Linked DNA regions of Nonomuraea sp. NBC_00507. The protein of the gene in region 2 interacts with the protein of the main gene of each other region in a pairwise test. Links are inferred from orthologs where the notes say so. Each region holds a gene or a part of one and is shown on either strand. Other genes may lie near its edges.

Region 1 (9,676 bases), 1.3 Mb from region 2 along the record:
GTCGGCACGGAAGACATTGGTCAGCGGAAGCGCGTGCGACGACGGCGGCACGTCCTCGGCGGCGACCTCGGAGACCTTCGCGACCGCCTCGATGATGGCATCGAGCTGGGTGGCGTAGTGTTCGAGCTCGTCGTCGGTGAGCGCCAGCCTGGACAACCGGGCCAGGTGTGCGACCTCGTCGCGGGTTATGGCGGACATGAGTCGTTTAACCCGTTTCGTGGATGGAGTCTTTGGACACTGCCATCCTAGGGGGCTTGACGCAGCGCCCCTGAACCATTAACCGGCCCGCAACACGCCGAACGATCCCGGCCGCCCGCTCGTTGCCCCTTCAGGAGGCGGGGGCCATGGAGCGTAACGGGTGCGGCGCGGGATGCCTGATTGTCCTGGCGGCCCTGACCACGCCGCTGGTCCTGCTGGCCGGTGTGCTGCTGGCCGTCGTCACCGTGGACGCCGCCCAGCTGGAGTTCCGAGCCGCGCGGCAGCAGGGCACGATGGGGCACTTCACCGCGCGTGAGCTGGACTGCTCGGGCCGCGGCCCGTGCAACTGGAACGGCGTCTACGTCTCAGACGACGGCTCGCTGACCAAGCCGGACGCCTGGATCTTCGGATACGGGCCGGATGAGCTGGCCGCGGGCGACCGGGTGGCGGCGCTCGACGCCGGGCACGACGTCAAGGTCTTCCGTCCGGGTCACTACGACCTGCCCGGCGTGCTGCTGCTGGCGGGCTTCTCGCTGGCGACCCTGCTCCTGCCGGTGTACCTGTTCCGGCGCGCGCTCTGGAAGCGCCCGCCCAAGTGGACGCCGGAGCGGCCGATGTGGAAAGGCCATCGACTCTAGTCAGGCGGAGCGGCTGACCTCGGGCCGGTAACCGAACTCGACCTGGGCGGCCGCAGCCTCGGAGCGCTCGCGGAGCCAGACCGTGGCATCGGCGGCGGGCATGGGCTTGCAGAAAAGCCAGCCCTGCCCCACGTCGCAGCCCATCTCGGCCAGCCGCACGGCCACCTCGTCCGACTCGACGCCCTCGGCCACCGAACGCAGCCCGAGCGAGCGCACCAGGTCCACGATCGAGCGCACGATCCGCTCGTCGTCCTCGGAGCCGGCCATCCTGCGCACGAACGAGGCGTCGATCTTCACCTCGGACACCGCCAGCCGCTGCAGCCTGATCAGCGAGGAGTAACCGGTGCCGAAGTCGTCCAGGGCCAGCGGCACGCCCAGCGTGGCCAGCGCCTTGATGGTCTCCTGCGTATAGGCCTGGTCGCCGGTCAGAATGCGCTCGGTCACCTCCAGCTGGATGGCCGACGGCGGCAGCCCGTACTTGGCCAGCCCCACCTCCAGTTGCTCGGGCAGGGCCGAGTCGAGCAGGTCGCGGGCGGAGATGTTGACCGAGATCTGCACCCTGAGCCCGGTGTGCCACCAGAAAGCGGCCTGCTCGAGAGCCTCTTCGATCACGTACGCGGTCAGCTGCCGCATCAGGTAGGACTGCTCGGCCAAAGGAACGTATTCGGAGGGCGCGATCGCCCCGTGCACCGGGTGCCGCCAGCGCAGCAGGGCCTCCACCCCGTGGACGGCGCCGCTGCCGAGGCTCACCTTGGGCTGGTAGTGCAGCCGGAGCTCCCGATTGTCGATGGCGCGGCGAAGATCACCGAGTAAGGTGAGCCGCTCGGGCGAGTTGCGGTCCTTGTCCGGCTGGTAGAGCTCGACGCCGGTGCGTCCCTCCTTGGCCAGGTACATCGCCACGTCGGCCCGCTGCAGCAGCAGCTCGAAATCGGGCGCGTGATCGGGATAGAGCGCGATCCCGACCGAGGCGTCCACATCGAAGGTCATGCCCTCCAGCCGCACCGGCTCGGTCAGCGCCGCGCGCAACCTGGCCGCCACCTCCCTGGCCGCGTGGGCGTCCCTGATCGAGGGCAGCAGCACGGCGAACTCGTCGCCGCCCAGCCGGGCCACGACGTCCTTGGGGCGTACGGAATGGGTGAGCCGGTGCGCGACCATCTGCAGCAGCCGGTCGCCCACCGGGTGGCCCATCGTGTCGTTGACCTCCTTGAACCGGTCGAGGTCGAGCAGGAACAGACCGACCCGCTCGTCCTGACGGGCCTCGGCGAGCGCCTCCTCGGTGCTCACGATGAGCATCTTGCGATTGGGCAGGCCGGTCAGCTCGTCGTGCAGGGCCTGGTGGTCGCGGCGCATGGACAGCGTGGCGGTGAAGTAGACGGCGGCCAGGGGGGCGACGAAGAGCGGCACGAGGCCGGGCGAATGGTTCATGACCACGACGACCAGGGGCGCCAGGCCGAGCAGCGCGGCGTAGACGAGGCTCTGCGGCCCCACGGTGACCTTCAGCACCCGCACGATCGAGCGCCGTTCGTGCAGCGCGACCGCCCCGCTGACCAGCGTCGCCCTGGAGGCGAAATAGGCCACCCCGGCCAGCGCGATCGCCGGCAGGTGGCCGCCGCTCGGCTCCCACGGCGCGGCCGGGCTCGGCGCGATCCCGAACGCCCCCAGCACCACGGCCGCCGCGGTGAGCGCCAATGTCGACTGAGCGATGTTGAACATGACCCGATGCCACGACTTGCGGGTCACCACCCCGTTGATGGCGACGGCGACAGCCTGCATCAACACCGCGACCGGCAGGCCGAAGTGCAGCAGCACGGCGAAGGTGAACATGGTGGACGGGTAAGTGCCGCCCACCAGGCTGGCGGACGACACCATCACGGGCCTGAGCTCGCCCAGGATCACGAGCACCGCCAGCACCCAGAACAGTGCCGTGCGGGCCAGCTCCACGAGCGCCACCCAGTCCAGCCTGATCATCGCCACGACGAGGGCGGTGAAGCCGACCACGGTGACGCCTGCGAGGAACGCCCAGAGCGGCGTGCCGACGCGTGGTCCGGTGTCGCGAGTGTCGGTTGGGTCAGTCATCGGTAACAGAACCCCCATTAGGTCACTATGGGAGGGTACGACCTTCACCCCACTTCGCGAAACCAAGCGCGTACGGTCCGTAATTCTCCTTTCCGACATATACCCAAAAACCACCCTGCGTAGCAAACGCGAAGCCATGCGTATGTACGCCCGCGCCACAACACCCTGACTCCGGGTCCCACACCTCGCGACCGCGGCGGCCGACCCCAGCCGGGCCTACCGCCGCTAAGCCTCCTCAGGCTTGACCACCCGGCCGCCCCAGCCGGGCCTGTCGCCGTTAAGCCTCTTCGGGCTTGACCGCCACCTGCGCCGCCGCCTCCGGCCCGTCCTTCAGCAGGACCTCGAACCCGGCCCCGTCGAGGATCGGCACCCCCAGGCTCACCGCCTTGTCGTACTTCGACCCCGCGTTCTCCCCCGCCACCAGGAACGACGTCTTCTTCGACACCGACGAGGCGACCTTCCCGCCCCGGCCCGCCAGCGCTTCGGAAGCCGAGTCCCGGGTGTAACCCTCCAGGGTCCCCGTGACGACGAACGTCAGCCCGCCGAGGGTCTGCGGCCCCTTCTCCGGCGCCGGCTCGTCCTCCATCCGCACTCCGGCCGCCCGCCACCGTTCGATGATCTCCCGATGCCAGTCGACCGCGAACCATTCCTTGATCGTCGTGGCCATCCGCGGCCCGACGTCTTCGACCGCCGCCAGCTCCTCCTCCGAGGCGTTCATGACGGCCTCGATCGACCGCATGGCGTCGGCGAGCTTGCGCGCGGTGGGCGGCCCGACGTGCCGGATGGACAAGGCGACCAGCACCCGCCACAGCGGCACCTGCTTGGCCTCCTCCAGCTCCGACAGGATCAGCCGAGCGTTCTGGCTGGGCTCGCCGTTGATGTTGGAGAAGAACGAGACGATCTTCTGCTCACCCGTCTTGGGGTCGATCTTGGGCAGGCCGGTGTCCTGGTCGCGGACGACCGACTTGATCGGGATGAGCTGCTCGATCTTCAGGTCGAACAGGTCGGCTTCGGTGCGCACCACGGGCTCCTGCGGCGGCAGCGGCTGCGTGAGGGCGGTCGCCGCGACGTAGCCGAGCCCGTCGATGTCGAGCGCGTAGCGCCCCGCCGCGAAGTAGATGCGCTCGCGGATCTGCCCAGGGCAGCTGCGGGCGTTGGGGCAGCGCAGGTCGGCGTCGCCCTCCTTCTCGTATGCCAGCTGCGTCCCGCACTCCGGGCAGTGCGTCGGCATGACGAACTCGCGCTCGGACCCGTCACGCAGCGCCGCGACCGGACCGACGATCTCGGGGATGACGTCGCCCGCCTTGCGGAGCACCACGGTGTCGCCGATGAGCACGCCCTTCTTGACCACGATGGCCGCGTTGTGCAACGTGGCCCGCTCGACGGTCGAGCCGGACACGACGACCGGCTCCATCACCGCGTACGGCGTGACCCGCCCGGTCCTGCCCACCCCCACCTGGATGTCGAGCAGCTTGGTGTTGACCTCCTCCGGCGGGTATTTGTAGGCGATCGCCCACCGCGGCGCCCGCGAGGTAGATCCCAGCTCGCGCTGCGTGCGGAAGGAGTCGATCTTGACCACGACCCCGTCGATCTCGTATGCGGGATCGTGGCGGTGCTCGCGGTAGTGCTCGATGTAGCCGTTGACCCCGTCGAAGTCCGGCACCACCTTGTAGAGATCGCTCACCGGCAGCCCGAACTCGCGCAGCCGGTCGTAGACGTCCGACTGCGCCCGCGGCTCCTTCGCGCCCTCCCAGACGCCGATGCCGTGCACCAGCATCCGCAGCGGCCGCTGGGCCGTGATGCGCGGGTCCTTCTGCCGCAGCGTGCCCGCCGCCGAGTTGCGCGGGTTGGCGAACGGCGCCTTGCCCTGCTCCACGAGCTGCTCGTTGAGCTTTTTGAAGTCCTCGACCGGGATGTAGACCTCGCCGCGCACCTCGACCAGGCTCGGCACGTCGTCACCCTTGAGCCGGTGCGGGATCCCCTTGATCGTGCGGACGTTGGCCGTGACGTCGTCGCCGGTGCGCCCGTCGCCCCGGGTGGCGGCGCGCTCCAGCCTGCCGTCCCGGTAGACCAGCGCGATCGCCAGTCCGTCGATCTTCAGCTCGCACAGGTAAGGCCCGGGGTCGCCTTCGGCCAGCCGCTCGGCGCGCGTCGCCCATCCCGCCATGTCCTCGGCGTTGAAGGCGTTGTCCAGGCTCTCCATCCTGGCCAGGTGCTCGACCTTGGCGAAGTCGCCCGCGACCGGCGCGCCGACCTTCTGCGTCGGCGAGTCCGGCGTCTGCAGCGACGGATGGGCCTCCTCCAGCGCGAGCAGCTCCTTGAACCACTCGTCGAACTGGGCGTCGCTGACCGTGGGCTGGTCGAGCACGTAGTAACGCCAGCGGGCGTCCTCGACCAGCTCGCTCAGCTCGGCATGCCGCTTGAGCGCGGCCACAGGCACGCCCCCGACGCTCGACTCGCTGGTCACGGCACCCTCTCCTCTCGTCCGACGGCTTGAGCAAACGCTACCGCCGAGCACCGACAACGCGAATGGCCCGGGCATCCAAGAGGGCCCAGCGCGTATCCGCGCTCAGCCCTCTTGCCTGCCACCCGTAGGATCCTCCTTGAGCACCTGGGCGGCCTTCCTGCACGCCGCCAGCGCCGCCTTGGCGTAGGCGGGGGACGCCCCGGCCAGCCCGCACGCCGGGGTCAGCACGACCTGCCCGGCCAGCTTGTCCGGCGGGAACCCGAGCCGCCGCCACAGCTCCACCGCCGGCTTGGCGATCACTCCCACATCCGGCAGCCGCACGTCCCTGCCCGGCACGACGCCGAGCAACAACATCGCCCCGGCCTCGACGAGCTCCCCCAGCGTCTCCTGGTCCCGCCGCCGCAGCAGCGAGGCGTCCACGGAAACCCCGCGAACCCCGCCCCGCCGCAGCATGTCGAACGGCACGGAGCGGGCACAGCAGTGCACGACCGGATCGTCGAACAGCCGCAGCGACTCTTCGACCCGCCATTCCTCCACGGCGGCGAGCCGGCCGAACCCGGAGGCGGTCGGCACGGTCCCGGCCAGCACCCCAGGCAGCCCCGGCTCGTCGAGCTGCAGCACGATCTCCGTCACCCCGGGCAGCCGCCGCCGCACCTCGGCGCAGTGGTCCGCGACTCCCTGGGCGAGCGAGGCGGTCAGGTCGCGTACGGCCCCGGCGTCGGAGAGCACCTTGTCCCCGTGCCTGAGCTCGATCGTCCCGGCCAGCGTCCACGGCCCGCAGACCTGGAGCTTCAACGGCCCGGCGTAGTCGTGCCCGATCTCCTCCAGCGCGTCCAGGTCCCGCCGCAGATGATCGACGGCCCGCTGATGATCACGCCCGGGCCGGTCGGTCAGCCGCCACCCGGACGGCTGCACCTCGACGGGCAGTTCGATCAGCAGCGCGGCCGTCCTGCCGACCATGTCGGCGCCGACACCCCTGGCCGGCAGCTCGGGCAGGTACGGCAGCCCCGGCACCTCACCGAACACGACCCGGACCGCTTCAAGATGATCATCTCCAGGATGCGAGCCGACCCCGGTGGCTTCCCACGTAGACATGGGTACAAGCGTAGGCTCTGGCGAATGGAGCTCACCAAGTACGGTCACGCGTGCGTACGCCTGGAAAAGGACGGCAAGGTCCTCGTCATCGACCCGGGGGCGTTCACCGAGGACCCGGTGCTCGACGGCGCCGACGCGGTCCTGATCACCCACCAGCACTTCGACCACGTCGATCCTGGCAAGCTCGCGACCGTCCCGCCGGGCGTGGAGATCTGGACGTGCGAGGGCGTCGCCGGCGAATTGTCCGACGTGCCGGTCAAGGTGAACGTGGTCCGGCACGGCGACGGCTTCGAGGCGGCCGGTTTCGGGGTGAAGGTGTTCGGCGAGTGGCATGCAAAGAATCACCCCGATTGGCCGATCGTCCAAAATGTCGGCTTCCTGGTGGACGACGAGGTCTTCTACCCAGGTGACGCGCTCACCGTCCCCGAGGCGGAGGTGCCCACGCTGCTGGTGCCCACCAACGCGCCGTGGCTGAAGATGGCGGAGATGGTGGAGTATCTGCGGACGGTACGCCCCGCGCGGGCGTACTCCACCCACGACGGCCTGCTCAACGACAACGGCCTCGGCCTCGTGGACAACTGGCTGAGGGTGGAATCCGACAAGCTCGGCGCCGACATCCGCCGTCTCCAGATCGGCGAGTCGGTCACCCTGGGCTGACGTCAGGTCAGGCCGGCGTCCACCGTTCGGCCGGCGGCGTCACGACCTCGGACGCGACGAGCGCTACGAGGCCGGGACGACGCCCTCGGACGCGAGCGCTACGAGGCGCCCGCGATGGTGGCGGACCCCACGACGGTGTCCCCGCGGTAGAGGACGGCCGCCTGGCCCGCCGCGACGCCCGTGGCCGGGCGGTCGAGCTCGATGCGCAACCCGCCGTCGATCTCCTCGAAGCGGCACCCGTAGACCTCACCGTGTGCCCGCAGTTGCACGGCGAGCTCGCCGGAGACCTCGGACGGCCCGTTCCAGACCGGCGGGCCGCAGGTGATCGACGTGACCTCCAGCGCCGAACGCGGCCCGACCGTGACCGTGTTGGACACCGGCTCGATCGACAGCACATAGCGCGGCCTGCCGTCCGTGGCCGGGCGGTCGATGTGCAGGCCCTTGCGCTGGCCGATCGTGTAGCCGTGCGCGCCCTGGTGGCTGCCGACCACCGCGCCGCTCTCGTCCACGATGGGCCCTTCCGCCGACCCGAGCCGCTTGGACAGGAAGCCCCGTGTGTCGCCGTCGGCGATGAAGCAGATGTCGTGGCTGTCGGGCTTGTCGGCGACGGTCAGGCCACGCCTGGCGGCCTCCGCGCGCACCTCCGCCTTGGTCGAGTCACCCAGCGGGAAGATCGCGTGGCCGAGCTGCTCGCGGGTGAGCACGCCCAGCACGTAGGACTGGTCCTTGCCCTCGTCAGCGCTCCTGGACAGGACCCCGTCGATCAGCCTGGCGTGATGACCGGTGGCGACCGCGTCGAAGCCCAGGGCCAGCGCCCGGTCGAGCACGGCCGCGAACTTGATCTTCTCGTTGCAGCGCAGGCACGGGTTGGGCGTGCGGCCCGCCGCGTATTCGGCCACGAAATCCTCGACCACGTCACGCTGGAAACGCTCGGCCATATCCCAGATGTAGAACGGGATGCCGATCACGTCGGCGGCGCGGCGCGCGTCCCGCGAGTCCTCGATCGTGCAGCACCCCCGGGCGCCCGTGCGGTGAGATTGGGGGTTGGCGGACAGGGCAAGGTGGACACCAGTGACATCGTGGCCCGCCTCGGCGATCCGAGCGGCGGCCACGGCGGAGTCGACGCCGCCCGACATGGCGGCAAGCACACGCAATCCCATGACCTTTCCAGCCTACTGTCCGGCGGGGAGTGCGCGACCATGACGGGGATCTGGGAGTATTCAGCCCATGCGACTGTTCGGGCGCAAGGACGCAGACGACGAGGACGACGAGCCGCGCGGAGACGGGATCGCCGAGTTCTGGACGTGGTGGCAGGAGACCAGGCCGCGGCTCGACTCGCTCGTGGCCGCGGGCGACACCGGAGGGCTGGAGGACCTGCTCGCCTCCGCCGTCGCCGCGCTGCATCCCGACCTGGTCTGGGAGGTGGCGCCCGGCAGGAACGCCATGCACACCCTGGTGGTGACCTCGGCGGGCGACGCCGAGCTGCGCCCACTCGCACACCGCTGGGCCAAGGGCGCGCCGGAGGCCGACCTGCTCTGGGAGTTCCACCCATCGCGGCAGGCCAATCCACAGGCGCTGGAGCTCACCCTGGACGTGGGCGGCTTCGAGTTCGCGCTCGACAAGCTGATGCTGGGCCTGCGGGCGCCACGGGACACACCGCGGGTCGACGTGGCCGCCTACCATCCGATCTTCGGCGAGCTCGACGAGGACACCAGGATGGAGACCGCGCTGCTGGCCCTGGACTGGCTGCTCGGCGAGGACGACGTGGCCAGGTGGGTGGGCGAGATCACGGCCGTCACGTTCGAGCCGATCGACGCGGTGCCCGCCGTGCATCTGCCCGCCGTGGTCGCCGACGTGGCCTCCGGTTTCGACGAGGAGCAGTGGGTGCTGCTCGAAGGGCAGACGGCGGGCGGCGCGCCACTCGTCGCCACGGCCCGCTATCCGCTGCGCCCGGTCGACTATCCGCTGTTCGACCAGCACATCGCGATCACGCTGCCGTACGCGCACCGCGACGAGGCCGGCCTGCCGATCGGCGCGTCGCTGACCGCGCTGCGCGACTTCGAGGAGCGGCTGGCCGCCCGCATGCTCAAACTGCGTGACGACGCGGTGCTCGCCGCGCACCTGAGCACCGAAGGGCTGCGCACCATCCACGTCTACGCCGACCCGACCGGCGAGGCCGCCATCCACGCCAAGGAGCTCATCGTGGGCTGGGAGGAGGGCGAGCCCCGGGTGGACGTCGGCACCGACGCCGGATGGACCGCGGTGGCCCCCTTCCTCAGCTGAGGCCGGCGCGGCGGGCGCGTTCTACGACGGCCGGGAGCACCTCGATCAGCCGGTCGACGTCCTCGCGGGTCGAGGTGTGGCCCAGGGTGAACCTGAGCGAGCCCCGAGCCGCGGCCGCGTCGGCTCCCATGGCCAGCAGCACGTGTGACGGCTGCGCCACGCCCGCCGAGCAGGCCGAGCCCGTCGAACACTCCACGCCCTTGGCGTCCAGCAGCATGAGCAGCGCGTCACCCTCGCAGCCGGGGAAGGAGAAGTGGGCGTT
Region 2 (9,840 bases):
AGGCGCGGCCCCGCGCGGGGCGTCAGGGCAGGGGTGGCAGGTCGGGCGGGGTGGCGGGCGGGTTCTCCGCCAGGGCGGCGAGCGCGAGCTCGATCGCCTTGTCCAGCTGCGGATCCCGCCCCGCCGCCCGATCCTGCGGCGTGATCACCACCTCGATGTCCGGATCAACCCCATAGTTCTCCACGCCCCATCCAGGCCCGTCGAGCCAGAACGAGTACCGGGGCTGGGTGACCCGGGTCCCGTCGACCAGGTTGTACCGGGAGTCGATCCCGATCACCCCGCCCCACGTCCGCGTCCCCACCAGCGACCCGATGCCGCGGTTCTTGATCCCCGCGCTCACGATGTCCCCGTCCGAGCCCGCGAATTCGTCTGTGATCGTCACGATCGGTCCCCGCGGGGAGTCCATCGGATACCGCCGGGGTTCGTACCCGCGCGCCCGCGCCCACCCGGTGACCTTGCGGGACAGCTTCTCCAGGATCAGTTCCGACAGGTGCCCACCGCCGTTGTGCCGCACGTCCACGATCAGCCCGTCGAAGGCCATCTCGGTACGCAGGTCGCGATGGAACTGGGCCCACCCCGTCCCCACCATGTCCGGCACGTGCAGATACCCGAGCCGCCCGTCCGACGCCTCCCGCACCAGCGTCCGCCGGCCCTCCACCCAGTCGTGGTAACGCAGCGGCGTCTCGTCCGCGATCGGGCTGACCACGACGCGGCGCGGGTCGCCGCCGGAGGCGGGCCGGACGGTGAGCTCGATGGGCTGGTTCGCGGTGCCGGCCAGGAGGGCGAGCGGCCCGCGTACGGGATCGACCGGACGCCCGCCCACCGCGACGATCGCGTCGCCCGGACGGACGGCGACGCCGGGGGCGAGCAGGGGCGAGCGGGCGGCGTGGTCGGAGGACTCGCCGGGCAGGATGCGCTCGACCCGCCACACGCCGTCGGCGTCCCTGGTCAGGTCGGCGCCGAGTAGCCCTTGGCGGCGGCGCGGGTCGGAGCCGCCGTTGGGGGCGGCGGCGTAGGCGTGGGAGGTGCCCAGCTCGCCCTGTGCCTCCCAGAGCAGGTCGATCAGCTCCGAGTGGGCGCCGATGCGCTCGACGAACGGCGCGTACCGGTCGAGCACGCCCTGCCAGTCGACGCCGCCCATGTCCGCACGCCAGAAGTGGTCGCGCATGAGCCGACCGGCCTCGTGGAAGCCCTGCCGCCACTCGGCGACCGGGTCGATCTGGACGGTGATCCGGTCCAGGTCGACGGTGACGACCTCGTCGCCCTCGGTGGCGGCGCGGGTCTGCAGGCCGTTCTTGCCATGGGTGACGAGCCTGGTGCCGTCGCCGCTGACCTGGAACGAGCGCACTTCCTTGCCCAGCTCGCTCTTGGCCCGCTTCTTCAGGTCGTATCGCTCCAGCACCATCTCCTGCGACGGCTCGTCCCCGTGCTGCCCGGTGAGCGGGTATCGCAGCCAGAGCAGGGCGTCCTTGGCGGTGCGCAGGTTGCCGTAGCGTCCGGCGGGCACCGGCACGGGCACCACGCGCGAGCCGAGCCCTTCAGGGTCCACCTCGGTCCGCGGCGGCGCGTCGTCCTGCTTGTCGTCCTTGTTCGGCTTGTCGTCCTCGCCGTTGAAGCCCCGCCCCTGCAGCGACGGGTCGAATGGCGACGGCGTGCCGGCCTGCAGCGGCACGATGTACGGCCGGCACCCGTAGAGGAAGGACATGTCGAAGACGTGGGAGTCGTACACGGGGTCGAACGTCCGCGCTGACAGGAACGCCAGATACTTGCCGTCCTTGGTGAAGACCGGGTCGTAGTCGTCGAACCGCACCGGCGTCACGTCGATCACCGACGTGCCGTCCACCCGCCCCATCTTGATCTGCGACAGCGGGCGCTGGTGCGGATGCTCCCAGGCCAGCCAGCGCGAGTCGGGCGAGAACGTCAGTCCGCTGAGGTCTCCCTGCGTGGTGCGGTCGAGCTCCCGGAGGCCGCCGGACTCGAGGTCGACGACCAGCAACCGCCCGTCGTGCGTGGCGACGGCCGCGTGTTTGCCGTCGGGCGCGGCCTCCAGCTCCAGCACCCGGCCGAGCTGCCCGGTGGCCAGCGTGCGTATCTCGCCGCCGGGCGTGCCGATCTCCAGCCCGTCCTCGCCGCTGACGTCCGACACCCAGATGGCGCGCCCGTCGCCGTCGAGAACGCGCGGCAGCCGTACGCGAACGCCCGGCTGGACACGCAGCGCACCCGCCGGGCCGTCACGGTGGGGCACCCAGTGCGCGGTGCCGCGGATCTCGACCACGCTGGCCCGCCCGGTGGCGTCGGGCGCGTAGGAGCCGACCCGCGTGGGCGCCGGCCGCCTGGCCCGTCCCGGCCTCGGCCCGCCGAGCCGGACATCCAGCCGGTGAGGCTCCGCGTCCAGGCTCTCCAGCAACCACAGGTCCCCGGCGTGGCTGTAGATCACCCGCTGTCCGTCGGCGGTGGCGTGGCGGGCGTAGAACTCCTCGTGGGAACTGTGCTTGCGCAGGTCGGAGCCGTCCGGCAGGGCGGAGTAGAGGTTCCCGGTCCCGTCGAGGTCGGCCAGGAAGACGATCCTGTCCCCCACCCAGCTGACGGACCAGTATTGCGCCGTGCTGTCGGCGAACAACCGGGCGAACTCCCCGCTCCCGTCGGCGTCCACCCAGATCTTGCCCGCGGTCCCGCCCCGGTATCGCTTCCACTGCGACGGCTCGCGCCACATCGCCGACACGGTGGCGACCCGCCCGTCGCTGACGGCGACGTCGCTGGCCCATCCGTACGGCAGCCGCGTCCCCGGTCCCCCGTCGAGCGGCACCGCGTAGGCCCAGTTCCTGACGCGATGGCTCTGCCCCGTCGAGCTGATCGCCAGCACGGCTCCGTCCTCGGTCCACCCGCGCACCCGGGTCGTGTCGCTGCCCCAGTGGGTCAGCCGCTCCCCCTCGGGTCCGTCGATCTCGGCCGCGAACACCTCCGGGGCACCCTCCCTGCCGCCGGTCCACGCGATGTGGCTGCCGTCGGGCGAGAACCGCGGATCCGACACCGGCACCCGATCGGCGGTGAAGCGCCAGGCCCTTCCCCCCGCGAGGGGAGCCAGCCAAACGTCGTCGTCAGCTACGAAGGTGACCAGGTCACCGTGCAGATGTGGATATCTCAGGTATGCGCCGTTCGTCACAGCTGAACATTAATGCCCGACACCAAGCCCAGCCCATGAATTCCCCTCCTGGCGGACCCACCAGGCCCAGGGAACGGTCAAGTCCAGGGTGTGCCGCCCCGTCTGGCCGCCGCCATCATCCTGAGCTCCGGACTCGACAAGACGAGCGTGGACGATCAGGGCGCCGCCGGCCTGCACGGGATGGCCGCAGGCACGTACCCGTTCCTCGGCCGCATGGACCCGGTGACCTTCGCCCGGCTGCTGTCGCGGGCCGAGATCGTCCTCGGCACGGTCCTGCTCGTGCCCGCCCCAAGAGGGCATCGGCATCTCCAAGGACATCTGGCTTCTGGGCATCGGCCTGGGGCTGGTGCTCGAGGAGCTCGGCCATCGATGATCTCCGGCCCGGCGCCGCTAATACGGACAAACACGGGTAGTCCGGACGCATGGTGCAAATCGGCTACACCTTGATGTCCGAACAGACCCCGGCCCGCGAGCTCGTGGACTACGCCGCGACAGCCGAGCGGATCGGCTTCGACTACGCGGTCATCTCCGACCACTACTTCCCGTGGCTCGAGGAGATGGGACATTCCCCCTACTGCTGGTCGGTGCTCGGCGCGGCGGCCCAGGTCACCGAGCGGCTGCCGCTCATGACGTACGTGACCTGCCCCATCATGCGGTACCACCCGGCCGTGGTGGCGCAGAAGGCCGCGACGATGGGCGTGCTGAGCCACGGCAGGTTCACGCTGGGCCTCGGCGCGGGCGAGAACCTGAACGAGCACGTCATCGGCGAGGGGTGGCCGCCCGTGGACACCAGGCACCGGATGTTCGCCGAGGCCATCCAGATCATCAAGGAGCTGTTCGGCGGCGGCTACGTGACCTACCAAGGCGAATTCTTCGACGTGGACTCGGCCAAGCTCTACGACCTGCCGGACGAGCGGGTGCCGATCGGCATCGCCGCCTCGGGGGGCCAGTCGGCGGAGATCGCCGCCGAGTACGGCGACCTGCTGGTCGTCAACGAGCCGATGCCGGACGTCGTCCGGCAGTTCAACGCCGCGGGCGGCCAGGGCAAGCCGGTCTACGGCCAGCTCGCGCTCGCCTACGACACCGACCCCGAGGCCGCAGAACGGCGCGCCCACCAGCTGTGGCGCTGGGCCGCGGCCGGTTGGAAGGTCATGGCCGAGCTGCCCGCGCCGGTGAACTTCGCCGCCGCGGCCGGCACGGTACGCCCTGAGGACGTGGCCCACAGCGTGCCGTGCGGCAACGACGTGGACGCGGTCGTCCAGGGGGTCCAGAAGTTCGCCGACGCGGGCTACACGCACGTGGCGCTGGTCCAGATCGGCCACGACCAGCAGCAGCCCTTCTTCGACTGGGCGGAGAAGGAACTGCTCCCGGCCCTGCGCACCCTCTGACGAGGATCCCCGGCCCTGGAATCTCAGGGACGGGACTCCCACGGACGGGACTCCCAGAGCCGAGACTCCCAGGGCCGTGGGCTCTCCGGGCGGGACGACGCTACGGGACGATGTTGACCAGCTTGGGCGCCCGGACGATCACCTTGCGGGGCATGCCCGTCAGGTAGGCGGACACCTTCTCTGAGGCCAGGGCCAGCTCCCGCAGCTCCTGCTCGGTGATGTCCGGCGACACCTCCAGCCGGTCACGCACCTTGCCCGCCACCTGCACCACGCAGGTGACCGACTCCTGCACCAGCAGCACGGGGTCGGCGCTCGGCCACCCGCCGAAGGCGACGGGGCCGGTGCGGCCCAGCCGCTCCCAGCCCTCCTCGGCGGTATAGGGAGCCACCAGTGACAGCATGATCGCCAGCGTCTCCGCAGCCTCACGGACGGCGGGGTCGGCGGGGCCGGGGCCCACGTCGATGGCCCGCCGCGCGGCCGAGGTCAGCTCCATCATCCGCGCCACTGCCACGTTGAACTTGTAGGAGTCGATCTGCCGGGTGACCTCGTCGATCGTGCGGTGGGTGACCTTGCGCAGCTCGACGTCGCCGCCCTCGACTGCCACGCCGGGCTCGCTGGTCACCTCCGACATCACGCGCAGGGCCCGGGCCAGGAACTTCTGCGAGGCCAGCGGCGAGACGTCCGCCCAGTCGATGTCGTCCTCGGGCGGCCCGGCGAACACCATGGTCAGGCGTACGGCGTCGACGCCGAAGTCGTCGATCTGCTGGCCCAGGTCCACGCCATTGCCCAGGGACTTCGACATGGCCTTGCCGCCGTTGATCACCTGCCCCTGGTTCAGCATGCGTTGGAAGGGCTCGCTGAAGTCCAGCATGCCCATGTCGTGCAGGACCTTGGTGAAGAACCGGGAGTAGAGCAGGTGCAGCACCGCGTGCTCGATGCCGCCGACATATTGGTCGATCGGGCCCCACTTGCGCACCTGCTCGACGTCGAACGGGCCGTCGGTGTAGCCCGGCGAGCAGTAACGCAGGAAATACCAGGACGAGTCGACGAACGTGTCCATCGTGTCGGTGTCGCGCTGGGCGCGTCCGCCGCACTTGGGGCACTCGACGTTGACCCAGTCGGTAGCACTGGCCAGCGGGGACACGCCCTTGGGCGACAGCGCCTCGCCGCGCAGGTCGGGCAGCGTGACGGGCAGCTGCTCGTCGGGGACGGGGACCTCGCCACAGTCGGGGCAGTGAATGATCGGGATCGGCGTGCCCCAGTAACGCTGCCGGGACAGCAGCCAGTCGCGCAGCCGGAAGTTGATCGCGCCCGTGCCCTTGCCCTCGGCCTCCAAGACCTCGATGATCTTGCGGATGGCCTCGGCCTTCTCCAGCCCGTCCAGCGGGCCGGAGTTGACCAGCGTGCCCTCGCCGGGCGTGGCCTCGCCGGTCTCGCCCGGGTCGGCCAGGCCGGTGTGCACGACCACCTTCACTGGCAGGTCGAACTTCAGCGCGAAGTCCAGGTCGCGCTGGTCGTGAGCGGGCACGGCCATGATGGCGCCGTGGCCGTAGTCGGACAGCACGTAGTCGGCCGCCCAGACCGGGATGCGCTCGCCGTTGACCGGGTTGATCGCGTAGCGGCCCAGGAAGACGCCGGTCTTCTCCTTGTCCGTGGCCAGGCGCTCGATGTCGCTCAGCCGGGCCACCTCGGTGCGGTAGGCCTCGAACGCTTCCCGCCACTCGTCGGTGACGATCTCGTCGGCCAGCGCCGCGTCCGCGGCGACCACGAAGAACGTGGCCCCGAACAGCGTGTCGGGCCGCGTCGTGTAGACGTGGACCGGCTCCTCGCGGCCCTCGATCGTGAACAGCACGTCGGCGCCCTCGGAGCGGCCGATCCAGTTGCGCTGCATGGTCAGCAGCCGCTCCGGCCAGCCGGTCAGCTGGTCCATGTCGTCCAGCAGCCGCTGCGCGTAGTCAGTGATCTTGAAGTACCACTGCGTCAGCTCGCGGCGGATGACGTCGGCGCCGCAGCGCTCGCACTTTCCGGCCACGACCTGCTCGTTGGCCAGCACCGTCTGGTCGTTGGGGCACCAGTTGACCAGGCCGCCCTTGCGGTAGGCCAGGCCACGCTCGAAGAAGCGGTTGAACAGCCACTGGTTCCAGCGGTAGTAGTCGGGGTCGCTCGTGTGCAGGCGGCGCGACCAGTCGAAGGAGATCCCGTAGCGCTTGAACGAGTGCGCCTGCGTCTCGATGTTGGCGTAGGTCCACTCGGCCGGGTGGGCGTTGCGCTTGATCGCGGCGTTCTCCGCGGGCAGGCCGAAGGAGTCCCAGCCGATCGGGTGCAGGACGTTGTAGCCCTTTTGCATCCAGTAGCGCGCGACGACGTCGCCGATGGCGAACACCTCGCCGTGGCCCATGTGGAGGTCACCCGACGGGTAGGGGAACATGTCGAGCATGTAGCGCCGCTCGCGGGGGTCGGCGGGCTCTTCGCTCGCCCGGAAGGGCTCCTGCTCCTCCCAGCGCTGCAGCCACTTGGCCTGCAGCGCCTGCGGGTCGTACTCACTCACGGCTACTGTCCTTCTGGCTTGATTCGGACCCATAAGAAAACCCCCCGTGCACACGACGAGGGGTAGCCGCGACGGCGAGATCTCAGGGCCGTCGCGGCCCGCTAAGAAGCAGGGTCGCGGAACGCATGTGTCAAGCCTAGCGCACCTCTTCGGATGAATGCAGGTTCTCGATCGAGGTGCGCATGCACAATGGACCCTTCAGGTCCAGCGAGACCTGATGGTGATGTATCCGTTGTGACCTCATTCGTCCCTCAAGAATACCCTTGTCGCCGTGGTGTACCGAGCTAAGCCTGATCGACCGGAGGACGGCCTGCCCTTGCAGGATCCGCCCACCGATCCTCATGGCTTCACTCGTTTCGCTGCGGAACCACCGGCATCTCCTGGAAAATCCCATGAGATCATGCCTGGTACGTCAAATCCGGATATAAGGGTTGATCCGGACACAACTTCGGGAGGGCCGGCAGCAATGGCAACGGATAACTCCGGACCTCACCTGCCCCCATCCTGGCCTGAGTCGTCTCCCTCTCCGTGGCCGGGCTCCCCCGCGTCCGACGTGCCGACGTCGTGGCCGGAGACCCCGCGGCCGGCCGCGCACCAGGACCCCGCCTGGCCGGAGCCGCCGCGCCAGGACGCATCCTGGCCCGAGCCGTCACGCCCCGAGCCGCGCCGCGACGCCGCCCGCCAGGACTCCGGCCCGTCCTGGCCGGAGCCGCCCCGCCAGGACGCGGGCTGGCCCGAGCCACCGCGTAAGGACGCCGGCTGGCCGGAGCCGCCGCGCCAGGACATGCCGACGTCCTGGCCCGACGCCGCACCGCAGCCCGGACCGTCCTCTTCCTGGCCCGACGCCGCACCGCAGCCCGGACCATCGTCATCGTCGCCGAACGTCTCCCCGCAGGGTGGACCCGCGTCCTGGGCGGAGCCCCAGGACGTGCCAACCTCGTGGCCCGAGGCCGCGCCACAGCATGCCGCCGGACCGTCCGCCCCGGCCGGCTCGCGTGCCGATGCCGGGTTCAACTCCGGGGGAGCGCAGCCTCCCGTGCCGGACCCGGTGCCCGCGTGGGCGCAGCCGCCGACCCCGGCCCCCGGCGCCTGGTCCAACCTGTCCGCCCCGGCCCCCTGGCCGCAGGGCGAGCGCGGCCATGCGAGCCAGGCGCCGGACCCGCGCACGGCGGCGTACGACCAGGCCGCCCCGGCCGGACCCCCGCCGCACGACGCGCTGTCCGCACCCCACGGCCCACCGCCCCAGCCCCACCCCGCCCAGCACTCCGGGAACCAGCTCAACGATCGCGCGGTCCCCTCCACCCCGATGGATTCCACCCATATAGGCACGCCCCCCACCGAGGACGGCAACGAGTCTCCGGCATCCCGCCCGGGCTCCAACCTGAGCCGCGACCCCTCGGACCCGGAGCACCGGTTCGTGACGGCGGGCCAGATCAGCGGCTCCCGCACCCCTCCGCCCGAGCGCCAGCAGGAGCTCTGGAACACCGTCTTCGGCGAGAACTACCAGGCCATGGGCGACCAGGAAGTCCTGGACGACGACGAGGGCGAGGGCAGGCCCGTCTGGATCTACGCCCTCGGCGGGTCCGTGGCGGTCGCGCTGGTCATCGCGCTGTTGTGGGCGTTCCTCGCGGGCCCGCTGGCCGGTGAGGACCCGACCTCCGCCGTCGCCTCCGGCCAGCCCACGGCCTCGCCGAAGCCGAGCGCCACCAAGTCCTCGACGACGATCGGCAAGCTGCCGGCCTACCCCGGCAAGGCCTCCCCCGTCCTCGGCAGGGTGCCGGACGCCGCCGCGGGGATCTCCGTCCCGCGCCTCGGCGGCAAGTGGCAGCTGGACCAGCGCGTCACGGTCAAGGGCACGTTCGGTTTCGACACCCGCCAGTACGTCGAGGTCGCGCCCGAGCGGTACGCCCAGCTCATGTCGGGCCCGCTCATGCCGAAGCTGGCCTCGTACTACGAGCAGGACAACCTGGAGCCGGTCATCAAGCAGGTGGTGCTGACCGCCCGCAAGCGCTTCTTCCCTGCGGACAACAAGGTCCGCAAGATCGCCCAGCAGCCGATCAAGGTGGGCGACCAGACGGGCCGGCTGATCGCGTACTCGCTGACGTCGGAGACCGAGAAGGCCACGATCGTCACGATGGCGATCAACACCGGCGGCAGCGTCCCGGCGATCGTCTACATGTCGATCCCGTCGGACAGCAAGCAGCTCCTGCCCGACATCCGCACGGTGATGAACCAGCTCAGGCTCTCCACGCAGGGCTAAACGCTAAAACGTGCACTCCATGTGCTTGATGCCGTTGATGAACATGGAGTGCAGCCGGTCCGGCTTGCCCGCCTCGATCTGCGGGACGCGGCGCAGCAGCTCGCGGAACATCACCGTGATCTCCCGCCGGGCCAGGTGCGAGCCGAGGCAGAAGTGCGGGCCCGGGCCGCCGAAGCCGACGTGCGGGTTGGGGGTGCGGGTGATGTCGAAGCGGTACGGGTTCGCGAACACGGACTCGTCCCGGTTCGCGGCCCAGTAGAACAGCACCGCCTTCTCGCCCTTGCGGTAGAGGTTGCCGTTCATCTCGAAGTCTCTGGTGACCTTGCGGCGCATGAAGTTCACCGGGGAGGCCAGGCGGACGATCTCCTCCACGGCCCCGGGGGCATGGCCGTCGAGGTCCTGCAGCCAGAGGGCGCGCTGGTCGGGGTTCTTGGTGAGCAGGCGCAGGCCGTACGAGATGGCGTTCCTCGTGGTCTCGTTG

Evidence for each region.
Region 1: the proteins of leuS (region 2) and ligA interact in binary tests that used the Escherichia coli proteins (3 or more experiments, as listed by UniProt). The link is inferred for Nonomuraea sp. NBC_00507 from one-to-one orthologs.

The regions. Positions count from the first base shown.
Region 1 is NZ_CP107853.1:4,191,568-4,201,243, reverse strand. The notes cover bases 2,785-5,704. They hold ligA (NAD-dependent DNA ligase LigA), read right to left. Parts: upstream 5,380-5,704; coding sequence 3,190-5,379; downstream 2,785-3,189. Other genes in these bases: OHA25_RS20865 (methionine synthase), read right to left, coding at 5,482-5,704; OHA25_RS20875 (putative bifunctional diguanylate cyclase/phosphodiesterase), read right to left, coding at 2,785-2,912. Outside these bases: Asp-tRNA(Asn)/Glu-tRNA(Gln) amidotransferase subunit GatC, read right to left, coding at 1-198; OHA25_RS20880 (hypothetical protein), read left to right, coding at 345-836; more of OHA25_RS20875, read right to left, coding at 837-2,784; more of OHA25_RS20865, read right to left, coding at 5,705-6,474; OHA25_RS20860 (MBL fold metallo-hydrolase), read left to right, coding at 6,499-7,131; tRNA 2-thiouridine(34) synthase MnmA, read right to left, coding at 7,230-8,291; OHA25_RS20850 (DUF695 domain-containing protein), read left to right, coding at 8,359-9,414; OHA25_RS20845 (cysteine desulfurase family protein), read right to left, coding at 9,407-9,676. UniProt on the Escherichia coli protein: DNA ligase that catalyzes the formation of phosphodiester linkages between 5'-phosphoryl and 3'-hydroxyl groups in double-stranded DNA using NAD as a coenzyme and as the energy source for the reaction.
Region 2 is NZ_CP107853.1:5,496,939-5,506,778, reverse strand. Bases 4,393-7,476 are described here. They hold leuS (leucine--tRNA ligase), read right to left. Parts: upstream 7,133-7,476; coding sequence 4,652-7,132; downstream 4,393-4,651. Other genes in these bases: OHA25_RS26820 (TIGR03557 family F420-dependent LLM class oxidoreductase), read left to right, coding at 4,393-4,551. In the rest of the region: OHA25_RS26830 (S41 family peptidase), read right to left, coding at 23-3,163; more of OHA25_RS26820, read left to right, coding at 3,586-4,392; OHA25_RS26810 (hypothetical protein), read left to right, coding at 7,653-9,359; OHA25_RS26805 (cytochrome P450), read right to left, coding at 9,363-9,840.